Regions from separate parts of the Enterococcus sp. DJ147D b genome, predicted to be linked through region 2. Evidence: riboswitches for the same ligand, from Rfam matches in the RefSeq annotation. Region 2 holds a riboswitch; the other holds the start of a gene.
The links. Region 2 has a riboswitch for FMN ahead of AC4BD1_RS01335 (bifunctional diaminohydroxyphosphoribosylaminopyrimidine deaminase/5-amino-6-(5-phosphoribosylamino)uracil reductase RibD). Riboswitches for the same ligand answer to the same signal wherever they lie in the genome.
Positions count from the first base shown of each region.

Region 1: another riboswitch for FMN. It lies ahead of AC4BD1_RS04225 (ECF transporter S component); the one in region 2 lies ahead of AC4BD1_RS01335 (bifunctional diaminohydroxyphosphoribosylaminopyrimidine deaminase/5-amino-6-(5-phosphoribosylamino)uracil reductase RibD).

Region 1 is NZ_CM177104.1:863,140-873,965, reverse strand. It holds gene AC4BD1_RS04250 (helix-turn-helix domain-containing protein) at 1-109, opposite strand, end outside; gene AC4BD1_RS04245 (ferredoxin) at 141-362, shown strand; gene AC4BD1_RS04240 (alpha/beta hydrolase) at 559-1,299, opposite strand; gene AC4BD1_RS04235 (M20 family metallopeptidase) at 1,550-2,890, opposite strand; gene AC4BD1_RS04230 (YfcC family protein) at 3,021-4,541, opposite strand; gene AC4BD1_RS04225 (ECF transporter S component) at 4,933-5,538, opposite strand; FMN riboswitch at 5,662-5,787, opposite strand; gene AC4BD1_RS04220 (pseudouridine synthase) at 5,870-6,586, opposite strand; gene scpB (SMC-Scp complex subunit ScpB) at 6,586-7,161, opposite strand; gene AC4BD1_RS04210 (segregation/condensation protein A) at 7,145-7,915, opposite strand; gene AC4BD1_RS04205 (GNAT family N-acetyltransferase) at 7,933-8,283, opposite strand; gene xerD (site-specific tyrosine recombinase XerD) at 8,302-9,189, opposite strand; gene fur (ferric iron uptake transcriptional regulator) at 9,295-9,753, opposite strand; gene AC4BD1_RS04190 (CvfB family protein) at 9,862-10,725, opposite strand.
Region 2 is NZ_CM177104.1:256,611-267,436, reverse strand. It holds gene AC4BD1_RS01360 (hypothetical protein) at 1-166, shown strand, start outside; gene AC4BD1_RS01355 (ChbG/HpnK family deacetylase) at 194-973, opposite strand; gene AC4BD1_RS01350 (glucose PTS transporter subunit IIA) at 995-2,830, opposite strand; gene AC4BD1_RS01345 (PRD domain-containing protein) at 2,943-3,761, opposite strand; gene ribH (6,7-dimethyl-8-ribityllumazine synthase) at 4,084-4,533, opposite strand; partial or broken gene AC4BD1_RS01335 (bifunctional diaminohydroxyphosphoribosylaminopyrimidine deaminase/5-amino-6-(5-phosphoribosylamino)uracil reductase RibD) at 4,537-4,707, opposite strand; FMN riboswitch at 4,839-4,973, opposite strand; gene AC4BD1_RS01330 (PocR ligand-binding domain-containing protein) at 5,035-6,054, opposite strand; gene AC4BD1_RS01325 (glycerol dehydrogenase) at 6,226-7,362, shown strand; gene dhaM (dihydroxyacetone kinase phosphoryl donor subunit DhaM) at 7,379-7,777, shown strand; gene dhaK (dihydroxyacetone kinase subunit DhaK) at 7,779-8,768, shown strand; gene dhaL (dihydroxyacetone kinase subunit DhaL) at 8,802-9,404, shown strand; gene nagE (N-acetylglucosamine-specific PTS transporter subunit IIBC) at 9,678-10,826, opposite strand, start outside.

The sequences.
Region 1 (10,826 bases), 610 kb from region 2:
ATCCAAAAATCAATACGGAAGTTGTTTTTTTACCTGTCAATAATTGATAAAAAGAACTGATCCTCAACTTGTTTCTTGAGGGAAATAAAGATAGAATAAATAAAAGCATAGCAATTCTCCTTAAGTTAGGATGGTTAAACATGTCATTATTATGTAAACTTGTACCCGAACGTTGTATCGCTTGCGGCCTGTGTCAAATTGAGGCTCCTGATATTTTTGATTACGATGAAGAAGGAATCGTGCTCTTTGCACAAGAACCAGAAGCACATCAACAATTCGTCACCAAAGCAGAAACTGAGTATGTAAAGAAAGCCTATCAGAAGTGTCCCGTTCGAGCAATACTCTTGGAAGAACAAAAATAATTTATCATTCCTTCGACAAATCAATTATGAATTTTATAGAAGAATTTGTCTATCAAGATAGAACGAGCAAAAATTTTGCTCAAAAATAAACGTGAGTCCAGTCAGAAACTTCTCAAAAAAGTTAGCTCAGTTGCTACTTTTTCAAACTGTTTCGCTAGGCTCACGTTTTTATTTACTAATGATCGAAAGTAACGAACTACCAACCATTTTGCTTTAACCAGTTTTCAATCGTATTCACAAGGACGATCTGCTGGTCTTCATTCGTAATTTCGGCTTGTCCATCCTTTTTCTGTTCACCATACGAACCAAACCCACTATGATTTCCGCCATTAATCACCACGTACTTTGTTTGCGTAGGCAAATATTGTTTAGCATCTTCATATGCTTCTTGATTTAATACTTGATCTTTTGATGCAGTAATTGAAAGTACCGAAATTTTTGACTGAGATAATGTCCCATTTTTGTCAGGATAACTCGCTAAGAAAAAGATACCTTTATTCTTATCTGTCACATTTTGAGAAACATACCGACTACTCATTACTCCACCAAGCGAATGACCGCCAAAAACAAAGGTACGATCTGGAAAATCTTTAATCACTTTTTCTGCGCGATTTTTATCTAGTACCGCTAGATTAAGTGGCATTTTGACGATTGCCACGTCATAGCCAGTTTCAGAAAGTTTGCTTGCCCAAACGCTGTAACTTGTTGGCTCAACTAAAGCACCTGGGTAAAAAATAATGATTGGGTGTTGTTTTGCAAGTTTCTTTTTTGGACTTTCAAATAAAAGGTATTCCTTGTTATCAATTGCTTTTTTACTGGATGTTAATGCAGTTTGGCTTGGTTCATAAGTATTTTCTTTTAAATAATAATAGCTTCCAACACCAATCAAACTTAAAACAATCAGTATACCTAAGAATATTTTTCCTAATTTTTTCAAGCTACCATCCTCCTTTAATCCTCTTTTAGCTTATTATACGTGTATTTCAAAAAAATGACGAAAATAATTTCTTAATTATTCCAAACAAATAAAAAAGGAGATGTGATAAGATCTTATCACATCTCCTTTTTGAATAACTAGTGTTCAATAAGTCATTCCTTTAAAATAAGCACAAATCACTCAAAAATTCGAAAATAATTTCTAATCATTTTTCTTATTTTTTGAGTAAAATGCTTCTCTCACAAATAGCTTATTTCGCACACAAGCGATAAACAGCTTCAGCATAAATTTCCATAGCTTTATACATGCTACTTAATTCCCAACGTTCGTTTGCTTGATGCATGAAATCTGGTGTATCTGGGAACATTGCGCCAAATGCCACACATTGATTCATTGTACGAGCAAAAGTTGCTCCACCTGATACAAATGGTTCAGTCATGTCACCAGTGATATCACGGTAAGTTTGCAAAAGATTTTTTACTAATTCGCTATCTAGTGGCACGTATAACGAATCTAAGAAATCAAAATCTTCATAAGTTAATTCATATTTCTTCACTGTTTCAGCTAATTTTGCTACCAGATCATCTTTTTTGAATGTTACAGGAATACGCATATCCACACCAATTTTTGTTTGTTCTGGTGTGATTTCTAAGCTAGCAAAGTTCATTGTTAATTCGCCAGATTGCTCATCTTTCGTTTTTCCAACAACATGTTCACCGGTTGCATTTTCTTTCACCAATTTGCCTAAGAAATCAATTGGTGCAAAATCGAAGACTTCAGCTAAAGCCATAGACAAACGTGAAATAGCATTCACGCCTTCTGGTGCGTCCTTCGCATGGATACTTTTTCCAAGAACAATAATTGAATCACCATGATCTTCAAAATCAAAACCAAGTTTATTCAATGCTTCTTTCACTTCTTCTAATTTTTCACCAGAATATGGAGCCGCATCAGGAACTACGTTTAATGCGCCACCTGCTTTCACAGAAAAATCAGTAGTGCCAGGACCAGTTAGATAAGCTTGTAATAATCCTTTTTCAGCGTAAATCAATGGGAATTCAGCATCTGGTGCAAAACCTTGTGTGATTCCTTCTTCTTTTTCGTTGTATTTATCTAAACAGCGCCATAAGTTTTCTTCATCTGTCCCAAAAATAAAACGAATTCGTGTTTTAAATTCAATACCAGCATCCATCAATGATTTGACAGCATACATTGCAGCGATTGATGGTCCTTTATCATCTTGTGATCCACGTCCAATCAACCAACCATCTTTTACAGTTGGATCAAACGGTTTTGTATCCCAATTTTTTTCATCACCAGCAGGAACAACATCCATGTGACACAAAATACCAAACAATTCATCACCAGAACCAACTTCTGAATAACCATAATAGCCTTCTGGGTCTTTGAATGTGCGGAATCCTAATTCTTCGCTGATTGCTAACACTTTGTCTAATGCTTCAACAACTTTTGTCCCGAAAGGATGTCCTTTCCCAGTATCCTCTTCATCTAATACAGAAGGGATTCTGATTAGTTCATTAAGTGATTGTAACGCTTGTTCATGATGTTCTTTTGTAACAAATTGTTTCATTACACTTACCTCCTAATAAGATAAAAGACCCGATAGTTTGCCTACCGAGTCTTCTTAAAGCCAACTCAGTTAGCTTTGTTTACTTTATTATTCAATGATAGATGTTTCCAATCATTTTGTCTAGGCAAAACTAAATCATTGCTGCAACGCCGAGAATCACACAGATAGCTACGAATAAAATAGCAATTAGTTTACCAGTAAATTTCCACCAAACTGAGATGTCAAAACGAGCAATCGCAACAGCCCCCATAACAATAGCAGAAGTTGGAGTAATCAAGTTAACCAATCCAGAAGCAGATTGATAAGCAGTGATAACTAAGTCTTTACCTACACCAGCAAATTCACCCATAGGTCCCATAATCCCCATTGTAGCCGCAGCCAAGCCTGATGTTGATGGAATCAAGAATGACATTGGGATATAGAAGATGAACGTGATAATGATGAACACGCTTGAAGATAATGTGCTCAACCCTTGTTCTCCCCAGTGTAAAATAGTATCTGTAATCAAACCATTGTTCATAACAACCTGAATACCACGAGCAACAGCAACAACGATTGCTACACCAATCAAGTCTGATGCACCAGCTAAGAATTCTGAAATGAATTCAGATTCTTTCATACCGTATGTGAATGCAACAACGATCGCCATAACTAAGAATAACATAGTGATTTCTGGGAAGTACCAGTCACCAAGTGGTAACATATCAATCCCTAATACTGTACCAATTACAGGAAGACCTGTTAGCCAGTTTGTTAATGATTCAAAAATAGTAAAGTTTTCATTCAATGTTGTCCAAGGAATCAAGCTGATGATCATGATACCAAAAGTAATAAAGAATAAAATGTTAACAGATTTTTGTTTGCTTGTAATTGTTTCTTGACGGCCAATCGATTCGATATCGAAGTGTTTCATGTCTTCTTGTCGTTGGTTATAAACCAAAGACTTGGTTGGATCTTTTTCGATTTTTGAAGCATAACGATAAACATAAATGATTGAAATACCTAATAAGATCACAAACATTAAGAAACGTAAGCCAATTCCTTCACCCATAGAGATACCAACAGCTTGTGATGCTACCCCAGTGGCAAACGGATTAACTGTTGAAGCCAAACAACCTACTTGCGAACCAACTAAAACGATTGCAACGGCTACTACAGTATCAAAACCAACAGCCATCATAACTGGAATTAGTAACGCATAGAAAGGAATTGTTTCTTCGGCCATTCCGTAAGTTGAACCACCTAAAGCGAATAAAATCATTAAAACAGGAATCAACATTTTTTCTTTGCCTTTAAATTTCTTAACGACAGAAGCGATTCCGGCATCTAATGCACCCGTTTTATTGATAATTCCTAAAAATCCACCCACGATCAAGATAAAGAATGAAATCGGAATAGCTGCTGGTGTCGCACTTGTTAACTCACCCGCTTCAACTCCCAACATCCCATTGATTGGTGCCATAAAAATATCCCAAAGACCTTGTGGATTTTGTTTTACTCGTTGATACGATCCAGCGATGATATTGCCTGCATCATCTACACTATAGTGACCAGCTGGAATGAACCAAGTAAGGACAGCGATAATTGCAATGATAATGAATAAGACCGTATACGCTGACGGCATCTGAAATTTTTTCTTTTTTTGTTCCATTTTCTTCTTCCTTTCCCTTTTTCATTTTTAGAATCAAGTAATATTGGTTCCATCGTTATTTTATCAAAAAGAGCGGCAGAACAAAAATAATATCTCGAATAAATGATACTTTTTGTTCAAAAATCCATTAATAGTGACGACTCATTGCCTCCTTTCATCTAAGATACTTCTTTCAAAGTAATTGTAGCCTGTCTCTTTGTTTTGTAAACAAGCCTATTCGTCATTCAAAAAGAGAAGAATCTCACATTCATTTATTACAAATTCATGTTTATACATAAAAAAATAAAATACTCAACAGCAACTAATAAAACGTTTACATTTGCGGTTTTATTGCATTTTTTTTCAAAAAAAAAAGGACCAAAAAATTACTGGCCCTTTTGAATATTCATTTTTAAATCGTATGTCTTTGTTCTAAAGCATGTTGTTTACGACTCAACCAAGGTAATAGCTTAGCATGTAAAACTAAGAAAGCAGCACTAACGATGAATCCTTTGATTAAATTAAATGGAACAATCCCGATCAACACATAATTTACTAGTGGCATACCTAGCATTTGATTTGCATTCAATCCAAAGAACATCAGATATAATGGTGTAATAACAAAATAGTTTGCGACACTCATAAAAAGCGTCATTGCTAAAGTTCCGGAAACAACGCCCAGAATTTTATTTCTATTTGCATGTTTTTTAATTTTTTTGAAGAAGTAGAAAATTGGTAACGTGAAAATAGTCGTTGCCAAGAAACTTGCAGCATCCCCAACTAGATTGTCTGGTGAAAATCCTGTTGTCACCAGATGTAACAGCGAGCGTAAGAAAGCCGTAGCTACACCAGCTACAGGGCCAAATAAAAACATACTAATCAAGACAGGTATATCACTGAAATCAATTTTTAAAAAACTAAATGCCGGCATAATTGGGAAAGCAATAAATTGCAAAACTAACCCGATTGCAGCGAACATCGCTACCATAACCATTTTTTGTACCCGTGTGTTCTTCATTTGAAATCCTCCTGTTAGGACTCCTCTTCAGCGAACTATCCAACTAATTTTTCAAACAAAAAAACTCTACTTTCGCAGGGAAAATAGAGTTAGAGTTATCTGATAAATGATTAGTCAAATAAGCTCTATCTTCTTTATCCAGACTATACTGTCGGTACCGGAATTTCACCGATTCAGCTATTTCCTAAAGAAATAGGTCGTGGACTATAACCACCGGTCGGGAATTGCACCCTGCCCCTGAAGACGAACCTTTTATATTATTTTGTTTACACTTACATTATACATAGCCTTGAAAAAAATGCAACATTTATCTCTTACAAAAAGTAAGCTATCATTTTGAATGATTTAGTAACGTACTGATTTCTTTTTTATTTAGCTCACGATATTCTCCCGGACGTAACCCTTGAAGAGTCAAATCCCCATATCTTTCTCGTTTTAGTTTTTGCACGGGTAAACCAACTGCCTGTAACATGTTTTTTACTTGATGATTACGCCCTTCATGAATTGTTAACTCAACAATACTATGGTTCGTTTTAGGGTCCACTGATAAGATTTGAACTTTAGCAGGTGCCGTTTTTCGTCCTTCTAATTTAATACCTTTCGTTAAAGGAGATAATACTGATTTTGTAGCAATCCCTTTTACTTTTGCCACATACACTTTATCAACCTCATGCTTTGGATGCGTCAAACGTTGTGCAAATTCGCCGTCATTTGTTAATAGTAAAATACCAGATGTATCATAATCTAAGCGCCCGACAGGGTAAATTCGTTCTTTTACCATCGGCAATAAATCTGTAACCACTTTTCGGTTTTTATCATCTGATACTGCAGAAATAACTCCTTTAGGCTTATAAAGTAAATAATACCCATATTCTTCTTGATAAATAGGTACTTCGTCTACTTCGACAACATCGTGTTTACCCACTTTTACACCTAATTCTCTCACAACTGTGCCATTGACTTTTACACGACCAGCCAAAATAAATTCTTCTGCTTTTCTTCGAGAAGTAATTCCGGCGTGTGCAATTACTTTTTGCAATCTTTCCATTACTTTTGTTCTCCTTCGCTCACTCCATCAAAAAACAAATCCAATGATGCATCATCTTTTAACGCATTTTCTAGTTCTTGTGTGTCTGGTAACTCTGTTAAGTCTTTTAAACCAAAATAATCAAGGAAATAACCTGTCGTTCCATACAAAATTGGACGACCTGGTCCTTCCACGCGTCCTTTTTCTTCAATTAATTTATGAGCAACCAATCGCTGAACGGGACCAGAAGCTTGGACACCTCTGATTTGTTCGATTTCTGTACGTGTAATTGGTTGTTTGTAAGCAATAATTGCTAACGTTTCTACTGCTGCTTGTGATAACGTATTTGATGAACCTTGTGCATATTTTTTTAAAAGTGGTGCTAATTCTTTTTTTGTTGTTAAGACGAAATGGTCTTCTGTTTCGAAAATGTGTAACGCTGAATCAAGAGTCGCCTGATATTTTTTTTCTAAGGCCACAATCAGTTCAGATAATTCCTGTTTATCAATATTCAATAAATAACTTAACTCGTCACTGCCAATTCCTGCTTCACCGGCAACGAAAAGGATAGCTTCTAGTTCACTTAATTTTGTCATTCGTTGTATCTCCTACTACTGGATAAAGCATGATTGAATCATAATTTTCTGCCTGTTCAGCAAAAATCTGCCCATTTTTCATCAGTTCAAGTAATGCCATGAAGGTCGTCACAACTTCTGCTTTTGTTGGGGCTTCAAAAAATGATTCAAATGTACAGCCTGATTGACTGTTTACTAACTTTTCCTTAATAAAACTCATACGTTCTTCGATTGTCGTATCATCTGGGGCAATCGTTTTTTCCACTTTTTGTGAAAATTTTTTCCGTTCTAAAATAGCCTGCATGGCTCGAAATAAATCGACTTTTTTTACTTGCCCACGTTTGAGAGGCAATTCTTTTTCTGCCAAGTCTTCTACCATAGTTGGTTCTTTCGAATAATATAAACTGCGTTCCTCAGCTTTTTCAATCAACTTTTCCGCTGCGTACTTATATTTTCGATATTCTAAAAGTTGTGTGACCAATTCGTCACGTGGATCTTCTTCCCATATCAGATCATCTTCAATTGCTAACTCCTGAACGGGCAGTAATGTTTTACTTTTGATTGCCATTAGTGTGGCTGCCATTACCAAATATTCTCCAGCTAACGCTAGCTCCATCGTTTTCATCGTGTGAATATAGTTCATGTACTGCTCCGTAATCGTCGCAATTGGAATATCGTAAATATCAATTTCCATTTGCTGAATCAAATGAAGCAATAAATCCAATGGCCCTTCAAAAATATCTAGTTTAATATTGATTTCAGTCAAATGTTTCACTCTTTCTTAGTTATGCTTCATTGCCATTTAGATAAGTAAGGTTTCGTAACTTCAGTTGCTAAAAAGGTCACTTCGGGGTATTTTTCCTGAAGCTCATTTAGCATCAGAAAGCCCATATTTTCTCCTCGGTAAGAAGGATTCAACGAAATATCATGAATGATCAATTGATCCTTACCTATCCATTCAATACCGATGATCCCTTGGATGTTCGTCGAGTCTTCTGGAGTGAAGAAAAATAGTTCATACTTATTTTCTGCTTCATAAACATCGATTTCTTTTAACAAATCTGTTTGATCCGATAATTTTTTATGAAAGCTTAACAAGCCCATTGCAATTTTTCGGTTCTCTTTTCGGTAATGTGTTAACATTATTTCACCTTCCTCTAATTAAGCCCTTGGAAAATGCTGCTTGTAAACATCTGTCATTCTTTTTTTCGTGATATGTGTATAGATTTGTGTTGTTGAGATGTCTGCATGTCCCAATAATTCTTGTACCGTCCGTAAGTCAGCTCCATTTTCCAACAAATGCGTAGCAAAACTATGACGTAAAGTATGTGGTGTGACGTCTTTACGAATACCTGCTTGCTGTACTAATTGCTTTAAGTTCTTCCAAATTCCTTGTCGAGAAAGTCCTTTTCCATGGTTGTTTACAAATACATGCAGTTCAGAAGTATCTTTCACCAACAATGGACGTGCCTCATCCAAATAACGTTCTAGCCATTGGATTGCATAATCTCCCAAAGGGATGATCCGTTCTTTATCTCCCTTACCAATTGTTTGTAGTAAGCCAAGAGAAAGATGAAGATCCCCAAGTTTTAGATTGATCAATTCACTAACCCGCATGCCAGTTGCATACATTACTTCCAAAATTGCCCGATCTCTAATTCCTAATGTTTTTGAAGTATCCGGGGTTTCAATCAATATTTCGACTTCTTTAAGCGTCAATGTACTTGGCAATTTTTGTGCTTTTTTTGGTGTATCAATATGTTGCATAGGATCATGGTCCGTATAGCGTTCTTGTCGCAAAAATTGATGAAATCTTCTTAAGCTAGAAATCATTCGAGTAATTGTTGCAGTCGCTTTTTGTTCTTCATGTAATTTTTCTAAATACTGAATGACTAAATAACGATCGACCATTTGCCAAGAGGTAATCTTCTTTTCTTCCATAAAATGCAAATATTGTTCCAAATCGCGTTCATAACTTTTACGCGTATTGGCAGAAAGTCCACGTTCAATATTCAAATAATGAAGGTACTCACTTAATTCTTCTTTCATACTATAACCCACCTCATGCTTTCTCTATCATATCAGATACACCTTTATTTCGATAGTCCATTTACGTTATCTGCACAAAGAAAAAGCCGTCTTTCAACAGACGGGCTACTTTCTCTTTTCGTTTTCTTGACAGTTATGACAAATTCCATGAAAGGTCAAACGATGATCTTTCACTAAAAAATGATATCTTTTTTCAACAACTTCTTCAACTTCTCCCAAAAGGTCTTCTTCGACTTCCTCAATAGCACCGCAATTAAGGCATAGTAAATGGTGGTGAAAATGCTTCGCACCATCTTTTCGTAAATCATAACGAGCTAATCCGTCATTGAAGCTCACTTTATCGACAATTTTTAAATCAGTCAAAATTTCTAACGTGCGGTAAACCGTTGCAAGACCAATTTCTGGACTTTTTTTCTTAACTAAAAAGAAAATCTCTTCGGCAGACAGATGCTCCTTTTCATTTTCTAAGAGCACAAGTAGCGTCGCCTCTCGCTGCGGAGTCAATTTAAAACCTGATTCATGTAATTGTTGTTTCGTTTTCTTCATTGCTAATATAGCATTCATTCATTAATTCAACTCCAACAATTTATAATAATTATAAATAAGCAAATAATAATACTCTGTTAAATTATAATAATTATAAGCTAGTTAAGAAAAACATGCAAGATATTCTCAATTAGATTTTTCGATTAATTTCGTCACACCGTCTTCTTGCTTAATCAATCCTTGCTTCATCAGATTTCCCATTGCACGTTTGAAAGCACCTTTACTGATTCCAAAAGTTTTCATAATATCTTCTGGATCTGATTTGTCCGTAAATTGTAATTGTTTTTCTGCCGAACGTTCTAAAATCGTCAAAATCATTTGTGCATCATCACTAATTGCTTCATGGGCGCGTGGTTTCAGAGAGATGTTTAAAACACCATCTGGTCGAACACCAACAACACGACCACTTACATGTTCACCTAAGCGCGGCTCTTGGTAACGTTCAGACGGATGAATAAACGCCACATAAAAATCATCGGTCAAGACATACGTTCCTGCTAATTTCAAGCGATAAGTCGTTCCCGAAACATCTTTATTTTTTAGTTCTTCATTTCCCTGCTTACTCAATGATTTAAAGATTTTTTCGTCCGCAAGCTCACCCCAAATACGATTTTTTGCATCTACCTTCAAGGCAATCATTAATCGATCTCCTTTTTTAGGCCACAATTCCGTCATTGTTGGTAATTCATCTAAAGAAACAACAAAATCTTTATCTGGTAAGCCAATATCCACAAAAGCACCTAGATCTCTTCTAGTTGCTGTTACTGTTCCAAAAGCATAATGACCAATGCGACTTTTAGGAATCAACGTTGTTAAACGGTTTTCATGTTTTTGATTTTGATAGCCAAATCCTTCAACCGCTTCACCAATTTTATGCTCGCCTTCTGATTTGCTCAAACCAAAAGTTTGTCCATTCTTTTGGACAAAATAATTTTTTTCATTTTCATCAATAATAATTCCTGTAAATATATTTGCTAATAAATTATTCATTTCGATCTCCTTTTAATTGAAAGGCTTTGTTTTCCCATCACTTTTCTCTGCTATCATAACATACAGCTTTCACCAAGAACAATGTTCCAAGCAGTAAGGCA
Region 2 (10,826 bases):
TATCGCCGAAAATGAACCGCCTTTGGTTGAACAATATACCCGCATCTTTGGCAAAAGCAATTTGGGTAAAACGTGTATTCGTATTTCCTCCTTAACACCCACACGTTTAGATGCGCTAAAAACATTAGTCCAAAAAATCAAAAAAGAAGCGGAACAAAGCGCGTAACTGCGCTTTGTTCCGCTTCTTCTTTTATTATTTTAAACTGGCGAAATCAACAACTTGATAGCCTTTTGTTTCAAACCATTTTTTTAACGCAGAAGAAGTCAAAGTTTCTAAGTCTTGACAACGCGGCAAGGTTAATGTGCTGTGGTCTAACACGTATTGATCTAGGAAACCAGGGTGAAGATGCAATTCAATGACTGTTTCTTCTGGTAATGTTTCGTAACCAAACGCATCGTCTACGAAGTCACTAAGCTTCGTCCCGCGGTTGAGGACTGTCATCAATTTACCAAAATCAGGAATTTCTGCTAATCGATAAGGTAATTCTTTTGGTGGTTGGTAGCCATAAAATAAATTAGCATGGATGCCATACTTCTCGGCTAATTCAAATAAAGCTTGACCAACTGCTTGATCCCCGACGGAATGTGTTTCCATGTGTACTGGAAATTCACCAAGTAATTCTTTAAAACATAAAATTTGTGCTTCCATTTCTTGTTTGATTTCATGATAGTCAAATGTCAATGTCCCACCATTTTTGTAATGACTAGAAGAGAGGAATATGCCGTTTGCATCCACTAAACTAGGAATTTTTTTCGCATCCGTCACTGGTTTCCCTAAAGTAAAATTGATATGCAGATTGATTTCCACTGTTGGATCAGTTGCTTGAATCAATGATGCTCCGGCTTTTGCTTCAGGCATATTCACCATTAACGAGGTACTTTTCACGATTCCTTCTCGCACACTTTTTGCAATGCCAAAATTAATAGCTTCTGACATCCCTAAGTCATCTGCATTTAAAATAAATTTTCTCATCATTCAGCCTTCCTTTTTCACTTATTTCGTTTGAATCAGATGATTTTTATCGGTTAATGAAATCTTGACTTCTGGATAATCAAGCGTATTTGTCAAAACGACTGCTGTTGTCGTATCGTAGTCAGTCAGTTGACTGAAATCGACTTGTCCAATGACTTGTCCTGCAGTTACTCGATCACCTTGCTTGACTTGCCAAGAAAAACCTTTCCCATTTAATTCTACTGTATTCAAACCAATATGGATCAACAATTGCTTGCCATCATCAGCAGTAAATCCTATCGCATGTTTTGTTTGAGCAATTAGTTCCACGATGCCGTTAACAGGTGCATATACAGTGCCATCACTTGGTTTGATTGCAAATCCTTCTCCCATGCTTTTTGAAGAAAATACCGGATCATTGATTTCTGAAATTGGTAAATACTCTCCATTTAAAGGAGCTACTACTAAGTCTGCTTCACCTAAGCCAGTAGAGACAACTGGTTCTGCGGGAATGTTTTTCTTTTCTTCATTAGTTGTTTTCATTTGCTTACGCATCCACCAAGCAGTGGCAATTAGCGCTACGAAAAACGACACGCCATTCGCTAACAGTTGTGCACTAAAATTATTTCCTGGTCCTACAAACATTGAGAATGTAAAAATATTAGCTACTGGTGTAAATGAATAGGCTTTAGTTTCAAAAAATCCACTGATTGCTCCACCAAGTGCTGCAGAAATCGAACCAATGATGAAGGGCATTTTATACTTCAAGTTAATCCCATAGATAGCAGGCTCTGTGATTCCAAAAAATCCTGATAATGAGGCAGATGCAGCAATTTCTTTATCTTTTCCTTTTCTCAAAAACAACCAAGCACCCACTACCGCACCAAATTGACCAAATACACCATTTGATCCAATCGGTAAAATCGTATCTGCACCAGTGTTTTGAATATTGATTAAAGCAATCGGTAAGATTCCCCAATGTAAACCAACCATTACTAATAATTGGAATAAACCACCTAATAAAGCACCAGCTAAAATCGGACTAAACGCATACATGCTGAAGTATGCTGTCCCAATCAGATTTGCGATCCCATTTCCTAGCGGGCCAATCAAAGCAAACACCGCAATCCCAGTGATGATAATTGTAAAAAAGGGAACAAATACGGTATGAGTAACTTTAGGCAATACTTTTTTAACGCCACGTTCAATGTAACTTTGCGCCCAAATCGCTAGGATTGTTGGCACTACAGCACCACCATAAGTTTTGAAACTAATCGTTAATCCTAACAAAGAGGCACTATCTAAAATACTAGCATCAGTCAATGGATAGATCATTGCCGCTGCTATTGCCAACGCAATAAATTGATTTGTCTTAAATCGATTCGCTGCTGTTACTGCAATAAACAAGGGTAACAATGTAAAGATACCAGAGGCTAAGATACTCAATAATTGATATAATCCACTATCTACCGGCAAAATGTTGTACATAGAAAGTGGAATCAAAAAACCTTTTAAAATCCCCGCTGCTGCCAGCACTCCGATATAAGGAGTAAAAATAGCTGAAATTGTCGCAAATAATTCATCGTACCATTTTTGTTTCTCTTTTGTTTCATCTCCTTGTTCTTCTGCATCTTCTGGTAATAGTTTAACTAATTCATCAAAGACATCCACCACGTCACTACCAATCACTACTTGATGTTGCCCACCAGATTCCACGTATTGAATCACGCCGGGTACTTCTTTGATTTCTTCTTTCTCAACTTTTTGTCCATTATTTAAATAAAAACGCAGGCGTGTTGCGCAGTGTGTTAATGACGAAACATTTTCTTTTCCTCCCACTGCTTCTAAAATTGCTTGTGCTCTTTGTCGATCGTCCATTTCTTTTTCCTCCTTGAAAATTGTTCGTAAAAAACAAAAAACCAAAAAAACTAGCCCTCTTCAATCAAAAGAGAGTCGTTTTTTTGGTTATGCCTGGTCGAACCAGTTACACTCAAATTTCACTTATTTTTTTAATGTGGATCAGCAGATAAAGCAAATCTTCTTCGTCCAACGTCCAACCGTAAGACTCTTGTAAGTAATGCTCGATTTTCTTGACACACTGCGCTTCTTGTACATATTGTGCTCGCAGTGTTTGATACAATTCATTTTTTCGATACTCAGTTGTCTCATGATTAAGCTTTCGAGCAATAAAATATTTAAGATGTGTCACAAAACGCAAATAATAAAACGAATCTTCTGGGAACTCTTTATGGAAATGATACGTAATAATATTGTTCACATCACTGATAATTTTAATGTAAGGATCCACTTTTTCACGTTCACCAAGACTTGCTTGACTATTGATAAAATGTAAGGCATAGGCGTGTGCTTCTTGTCTCGGTATTTCTTTACCTGTTTCTTCAGCCAAGTAGTTCACCGCCCAATTACCCAATTCAAATTCTTTTGGGAAAAATTTTTCGATCTCAATTCGAAACGGTGCGCTCAAAGAAATTCCTTGATCCAAACGCTGCAACATATAGTTGGTGTGATCTGCAACATTTAAAAACAAAAGATCTGTCGTTGGTAACTGGAGTTCTTGCTCAGCTTTTTTGACAATTTGATGAGCGTAATTCATGACTTCTAACGGAAATTGAGCCAAATTGATTCCCTTTAGATTTGAGTCATTTAGTTGATACACTTTTTCGACTTCATCTTCTGCAATCGTTTTGGGAAATTTTCCAAAGCCAATTCCTACTTCTGCAACAATGACTTCTTTGCCATCTTTCATCGCTAATGCAAAATTGTTATTGATACTCTTGATGATCTCCAACTCGCCACCCCCAATCTAAGACAATAAAAAAGCCAACATTAATAAACTGCTTCCACAGTCTATTACATGTTGGTTGATGCCTGGTCGGACCAGTAACACGCCTTTTATGTGAACATCATAACGGTATCTACCACAAAAGTCAACAACAAATGTAACCGTTTTTTATTTTTTATTACAATCGTTATTAAAATCAGCCATTTATTAGCAAGAATCACAGAACTTAAAAAAAATGAACCTTCTACCCGATTGTGTAATGGTAGAAAATGCAACTTCTAGTTTTTCTAATTTTTTAAGGAAGCAAATGGGCAAAGTACTACTGTACTCAGTTATTAGTGAGTTGTTGTGTGAAAGAAATCATTTCAAGCAATCCTTGAGCCACACTCGCACCATTGTTTCCAGCTTTCGTCTCTGAGCGTTCAATTGCTTGTTCAATCGTTTCTGTTGTTAGCACGCCAAACATAACTAGCGTTTCCGAGGCTAAACCAACTTGAGCCACACCTTTTGCTTTTGCCACTTCGTTACTAACCAATTCATAATGCGTCGTTGCTCCACGAATCACTGCACCAAGAGTCAGTACGTCATCATATTGTTTCATTGCCAAGATTTTCTTGGTCATAAACAAGATCTCAAATGATCCAGGAATCCAATAAACATCAATATCCTCTTCGTTCACACCGTGACGGAGTAAGTTATCGACTGCTCCACTTAATAGTTTTGATGTAATACATTCGTTAACTCGTACAATGACAATCCCAATTTTTTCGTATGTCATAAAAGTTTTCTTTAAATAATCAATTGCTGCTTTTTCTGCATGTGCATTGCCATATGCTAAATGTGCGCCGACCGCTAGGACTTGATCGTCTTTCGCAATGACTGCACCGACTAAAGGGTTCGTAAATGTTTTTCCACGTCCTTTTTCTGCTGCTAGAATCGTTTGTTTCATCAATCGTTCATCCAATTGAAATCCTCCTTTCCAAACAAAAAAGCCTCGTGTAATTACACGAGACCAATAGTCAAAATAAACTCAAAGAAGTACGACAAAAATAGAGACACTTTTCCCGTCGTTTGTTTCGATAAGTTTTTCTTCTCCCATCCAGACTTTAACTGTCGGTTCTAGTTTTCACTAGATCAACCGCAACTATTGCGGGTCACGGACTTCAAATTAGCCTTGTCACCGTCGGTCGGGAATTACACCCTACCCCGAAGAAACATATTCAATTAACGAAAAAAGAATGTCAACGGCTTTTTTCTTGCACTTGATTGGCAACTTGCTTCAAGTCATCGGAGAACGTTTGTGTCGCTTCCGGTAATTCAATGGTGTAATTCCCTTGATTTTTTTGAATGAACGAACAAAGTAACTAGCTTCAACATAACCTAATTGATCACTAATCTCACTGATTGTTAAATCTGTGGTCTTCAATAATTGTTCCGCCCAATAAATTTTTAATTTAGCATACATCTGACTGAAAGGTTCTCCAAATTCTTCTTTCAATTGCCGACTTAAATAGCTTGGACTCAAATTCGTCACAGTGGCTAACATATTTAAATCGACATGACTTCCTTTATTGGCAAAAATCAAATCAATTGCCGGTTGGAGCATTTTATTTTTGGCTAGATAACTATCTTTTTCTGCCGCTAGTTGGTTTTCCAATAAAGAGTGACGAATATCTGCTTGCACTGTTTTTAAATCAACTGATTGATCTGGTACTTCTGCTTTTTTGGAAATACGGAGTGTCTGCTTATACGCTTTAATCAAATAATCTTTTTTGATTGCTTCTGTTACGATGTATTCACTTAAACTTTCTAACATTGTCGCGTTTTTTTGTAAATCATCCAGCGTAAATTTCGGGTATTGTTCAAATAATTCGTGGTGCTCGTCTTTAAATGCTTCTAGTCTTTTTTGATTTTCTACTTGCAATACTTGTTCTAGCTTTTCTTGCCCATCTACAAGCAGAACTTCTCCGGCCATGATTGCACCAACATATTGATTATCAACCATGATTGGAATTGCCATATCAACAATATTAAAATGACAACGGTAAATAAACGGCTCTCCTGTTCGAACGGCTTCCAGGCCTCCTCTTGAATCACATTTTTCACAATACACAGCCAATTCAGGATGATTGCGTACAAACTGACAAAAGGGTTGGACTTGGCTATGTTTCGTAATTGGTCTACCTCGATAATCAACTAAAATAATAGCCAAATGAGTAGCAAGAGCTAGACTTTCTTGAACTTTTTCCCATTTATCTAGATCTAAAACTTGTTCGATATCAAATAAAGTTGTGCCCATTTCTTCACCTCTAGTTAGTAGTATAGGAGTATTTTGCTAAAATGACAAAATACTCCTGTTTCGCAAAATAATTCAACACATTCTCAAAAGAAAACGACGTCAAAACTCAATGATTCTTTGATGATAACGCTTTATGCTATAATAGTAAACGATAACAAGGAGGAACTACTGATGAGAAAAGCACTAATTTTACCAACTAAATATGTACAAGGTGAAGATGAATTACTGAACTTAGGTTACTTCGTATCGACTTTTGGTTCTTCTGCATTACTGATTGCAAATCCAGCTGATGTGGCTCGTATTCGACCACAACTTGATGCTACCGCAGAAAAATTTGGCGTATCATTTGTTGAAGGCGGTTTCAGTGGTGAAGTCACTCGAGCAGAAACAAAACGATTGCAAGAAGTAGCTAAAGAACAACACACTGACTGCATTATTGGTTTAGGTGGCGGAAAAGCGATTGATGCTTCAAAAGTGGTCGCTGAGGGTGAAAAACTAATTATTGTTCCAACGATTGCAGCGCAAGATGCACCAACCTCTCACTCGGCTGTTTTATACCATGAAGACGGTTCATTTGACGACTATGCTTATTTTAAACAAAGTCCAAGCGTTGTCTTAGTGGATACAAAAGTGGTCGCAAAAGCACCTACTCGTTTCTTAGTTGCTGGTATGGGTGATGCACTGTCCACTTATTTTGAAGCACGTGCAACACATCATTCTTATTCCCGCGTTAATGCAAGTTTGCCAATGGGCTCAAGAGAAGGATTAACTCCTCCTGCTAGTGGTACTTATGCTGCCTTAGCAATGGCAAAATTATGTTGGGAACACCTACAAGAAGACGGCTTGAACGCAAAAATTGCTTGCGATGCAAATTTAGTGACTGAATCATTGAGTAAAATTGTCGAAACAAATATTTTGTTATCTGGTTTAGGATTTGAAAGTGGCGGTTTAGCTGCAGCTCATGCCATTCATAACGGAATGACCGTTTTACCTGGTGCACATAGCTACCTTCATGGTGAAAAAGTAGCTTTTGCAACATTAACTCAGTTAGTTCTGGAAGATGCAAAAAAAGAAGAAATGAATGCCGTCATGGATTTTATGGCTTCTGTTGGGTTACCATTGACGCTAGCTGATTTAGGTGTGGATCACATTACTTATGAAGAAGCACTTGAAGTAGCAAAAATCGCTTGTATTCCTGAAGAATCCATTCATTCAATGCCGTTCCCAATTGTTGTCGAAGATGTTGCAAATGCTCTAATCGTCGCTGATCGAATTGGACAAACCTACAAAGATAGAATGCGTAACTAAAAAGGAGTTTTTTAGAATGAAAAAAAGTATCTTACTCGTTTCTCATAGTCAAATGATTACAGATGGGCTCAAAGAAATGATCGAGCAAATGGGCAAAAGTGAGAATGTCGTACTCTTTTCTCTAGGTGGAACTTCTGATGGAGAATTAGGTAGCGATCCAACCAAAATTGTAGATGCAGTCAATGAAGCAACTGATAGCGATATCTTTTTTGTCTTCGCTGATCTTGGCAGCGCGGTCTTAAGTGCTGAGCTTGCTTATGATTTATTAGAACCAGAGCTACAAGAAAAATATGTTCTAGTAGACGCTCCTTTAGTTGAAGGAGCATTCGCAGCTGGAATCACAGCAAGTGTTTCTGATGATCCCGACCATATTGTCAATGAAGCAAAACAAGCAGCACAGAAAGGTTGGAACTAAAATGAAAAAAATCATTAATGAACCACAAAATATTATTGAAGAAATGCTTGAAGGAATGGTAAAAAGTTATTCGACACTTGTTCATCGAGTCGATGATTCCAGAGTCATTGCTAAGAATCAAACAGATAATGTGCAAGTCGGATTAGTTTCTGGTGGCGGAAGCGGGCATGAACCTGCACACGCTGGTTTTGTCGGTGATGGAATGTTAAGTGCAGCTGTTCTAGGTGATGTCTTCACTTCTCCTACACCAGATCAAATCGAACGTGCTATCGAAGCAACCAATCAGGGAAAAGGTGTTTTATTAATCGTTAAAAATTATACTGGTGACATCTTGAACTTTGAAATGGCAAAAGATTTAGCCGAAATGAACGACATTCCAACAGAAATCGTTGTTGTTGACGACGATATTGCTGTAGAAGACAGCACTTATACTGCTGGAAAACGAGGTGTTGCCGGAACCGTCCTTGTTCATAAAATCTTAGGTGATGCCGCACGAAACGGTGCTTCTCTAGCAGAACTAAAAGAGTTAGGCGAAAAAGTTGTCCAATCAACCAAAACGATTGGTGTTGCTTTGTCGGCTGCAACTGTTCCTGAAGTTGGAAAACCTGGTTTTACTTTAGCGGAAGATGAAATCGAATTTGGCGTTGGTATCCATGGGGAACCAGGCTACCGTCGTGAAAAATTACAACCTTCAAAAAAATTAGCACAAGAATTAGTTGAAAAATTAGTTCAGGCTTATCCAGAAACACCTAAAAAAGTTGGTGTCTTAGTCAACGGTATGGGTGGCACCCCTTTAATGGAACAGTTTGTCTTTATCAATGATGTATTAACTTTACTTGCGGATAAAGAGATTGACGTTTATTTCCACAAAGTTGGAAACTATATGACCTCTATTGACATGCAAGGTCTTTCTCTAACACTGATTGATTTGACAACACCAGCTTGGGTGGAAGCTTTAACAAGTCCAGTTGCAACCATCTCATGGGGCTAACTTAAAAGAATGATTGACAAAAGGAGAATAACAATGGATTTGACAGTTGAAAAAGTACAAGCATGGTTGAATGATTTTTCTCAAGAAATCGAACAAAACAAACACATGCTTAGTGAATTAGATACACCAATTGGTGATGGCGATCACGGAAATAATATGGCTCGTGGCATGACAGCTTATCAAGAAGCATTTGTTGCACAACAACCAAAAACCATTACTGATACGTTTAAAATCTTAGCTATGTCTTTGATTTCAAAAGTAGGTGGAGCTTCCGGTCCATTATATGGTACGGCATTCATGAATTTTGCTAAAGCAACAAAAGAAGTTACTGCCATTACAAATGAAGAACAGTTAGGTGAACTTATACAAGAAGGGTTGAATGGGATCCAACTACGTGGAAAAGCCAATGTAGATGATAAAACAATGGTCGATGTTTGGGCTCCTGTAGCTGAAATACTCAAAAAAAATCAACTTCTAACTGCAGAAGAAATCACAGCTGCCAAAGAACATACAAAAGATTTACAAGCCAAAAAAGGACGCGCTTCTTACCTTGGTGAACGTTCGATTGGCCATATTGATCCGGGAGCTGCTTCCAGCGCCATTTTGTTCCAAACTTTATTACCTTATCTTAACTAGAAAGAAGCAACTGATTCCACGCGCAGGACGCGTGGTTTTTTTGTTTCAATCGCTTTAGCGATTGAAACCGACTAAAGTCATTAGAAAGAGGCAAAGACAATCAAATTGATTGCCTTTGCCTCTTAGTATATTCTTTGTATTTTTTATTGTTAGAATAAATAGTTTAACGCTACTACTATTGGATAATATGCCCACTTTTCATAAAAATATGGAAACATTTTTTAGAAAATCATTTCTTTTTGCTCGGAGCTGGTCGTTTGGTGCCAAAACTTATTACTTACTCGTGACTGTCCCAATAATTTCATTCACTTCACCCTCTTGACCAGTTGTTACTGAAAACGTATCGATGCTATCTGGATTTGTGAAGACAACGATCATGTCAGCTTCTTTACCGTTTGCCTTCAAACTTGCTAGATCGACTTTTGCAAGCATTTGTCCTCGCCCGACTTGTTGACCTTCTTTAACAAAGACAGTGAATGGTTCACCATTTAATTGAACGGTATCGATTCCCATATGAACTAATACTTCAATCCCAGAGTCAGTTACTAAACCAATTGCATGTTTAGTAGGAAAGACACTTGTAACTTTCCCAGCAACCGGTGCAAAAATTTCACCTGATTCAGGAATTACCGCAAAGCCGTCTCCCATCATTTTTTGTGAAAATACTTCATCACCGACTTCAGTGATTGGAATCACTTTCCCAGTAGCTACAGCATATACATCTTGTGTTTGTGGCCCTTCAGGCTTGCTGATCTCTTCCGTAACTACTACTGTTCCTGCTGATTGACTGACAGGACTTCCATGTAATTTACTCATTTCATCAGCAACAAATTGCACTTCTGTCCCAACAATAACTTGGATATTCTGATCATCAATTACTTTCACTCCTGGAACACCAGTTGCTTTAATTTTTGATTGATCAACTTGCTTTGTATCTTTCACTTGTAAACGAAGACGTGTTGTACAATTATCGATTGATGTTACATTGCTTGCACCACCAAGAGCAGCGTAAATATTATCTGCCAAAGCAGAAAACTTATCGTTACCAGTTGCTAAATCAGGTGTTTCTTCACCTGTACCTTCTTCACGTCCTGGTGTCATCAAGTTGAACTTTTTGATAACAAACATAAAAGTAACATAGTAAACAACAGCCATCACCAAGCCGAGTAGGATCAACATATATGGTTTATTCGCAATTGGTACACGTAAACTTAAGAAGAAATCAATAAAACCTGCACTAAAATTGAATCCTGCTGTCCAATGGAAAAGTGCTGCTACAAACATTGAAATACCTGTTAAAGCGGCATGAACAACATACAATGGCCAAGCAACAAACATAAATGAAAATTCTAATGGTTCGGTCACACCTGTAAAGAATGAAGCAAATGCAGCTGCTAACATCAATGATGCTGTTTGTTTTTT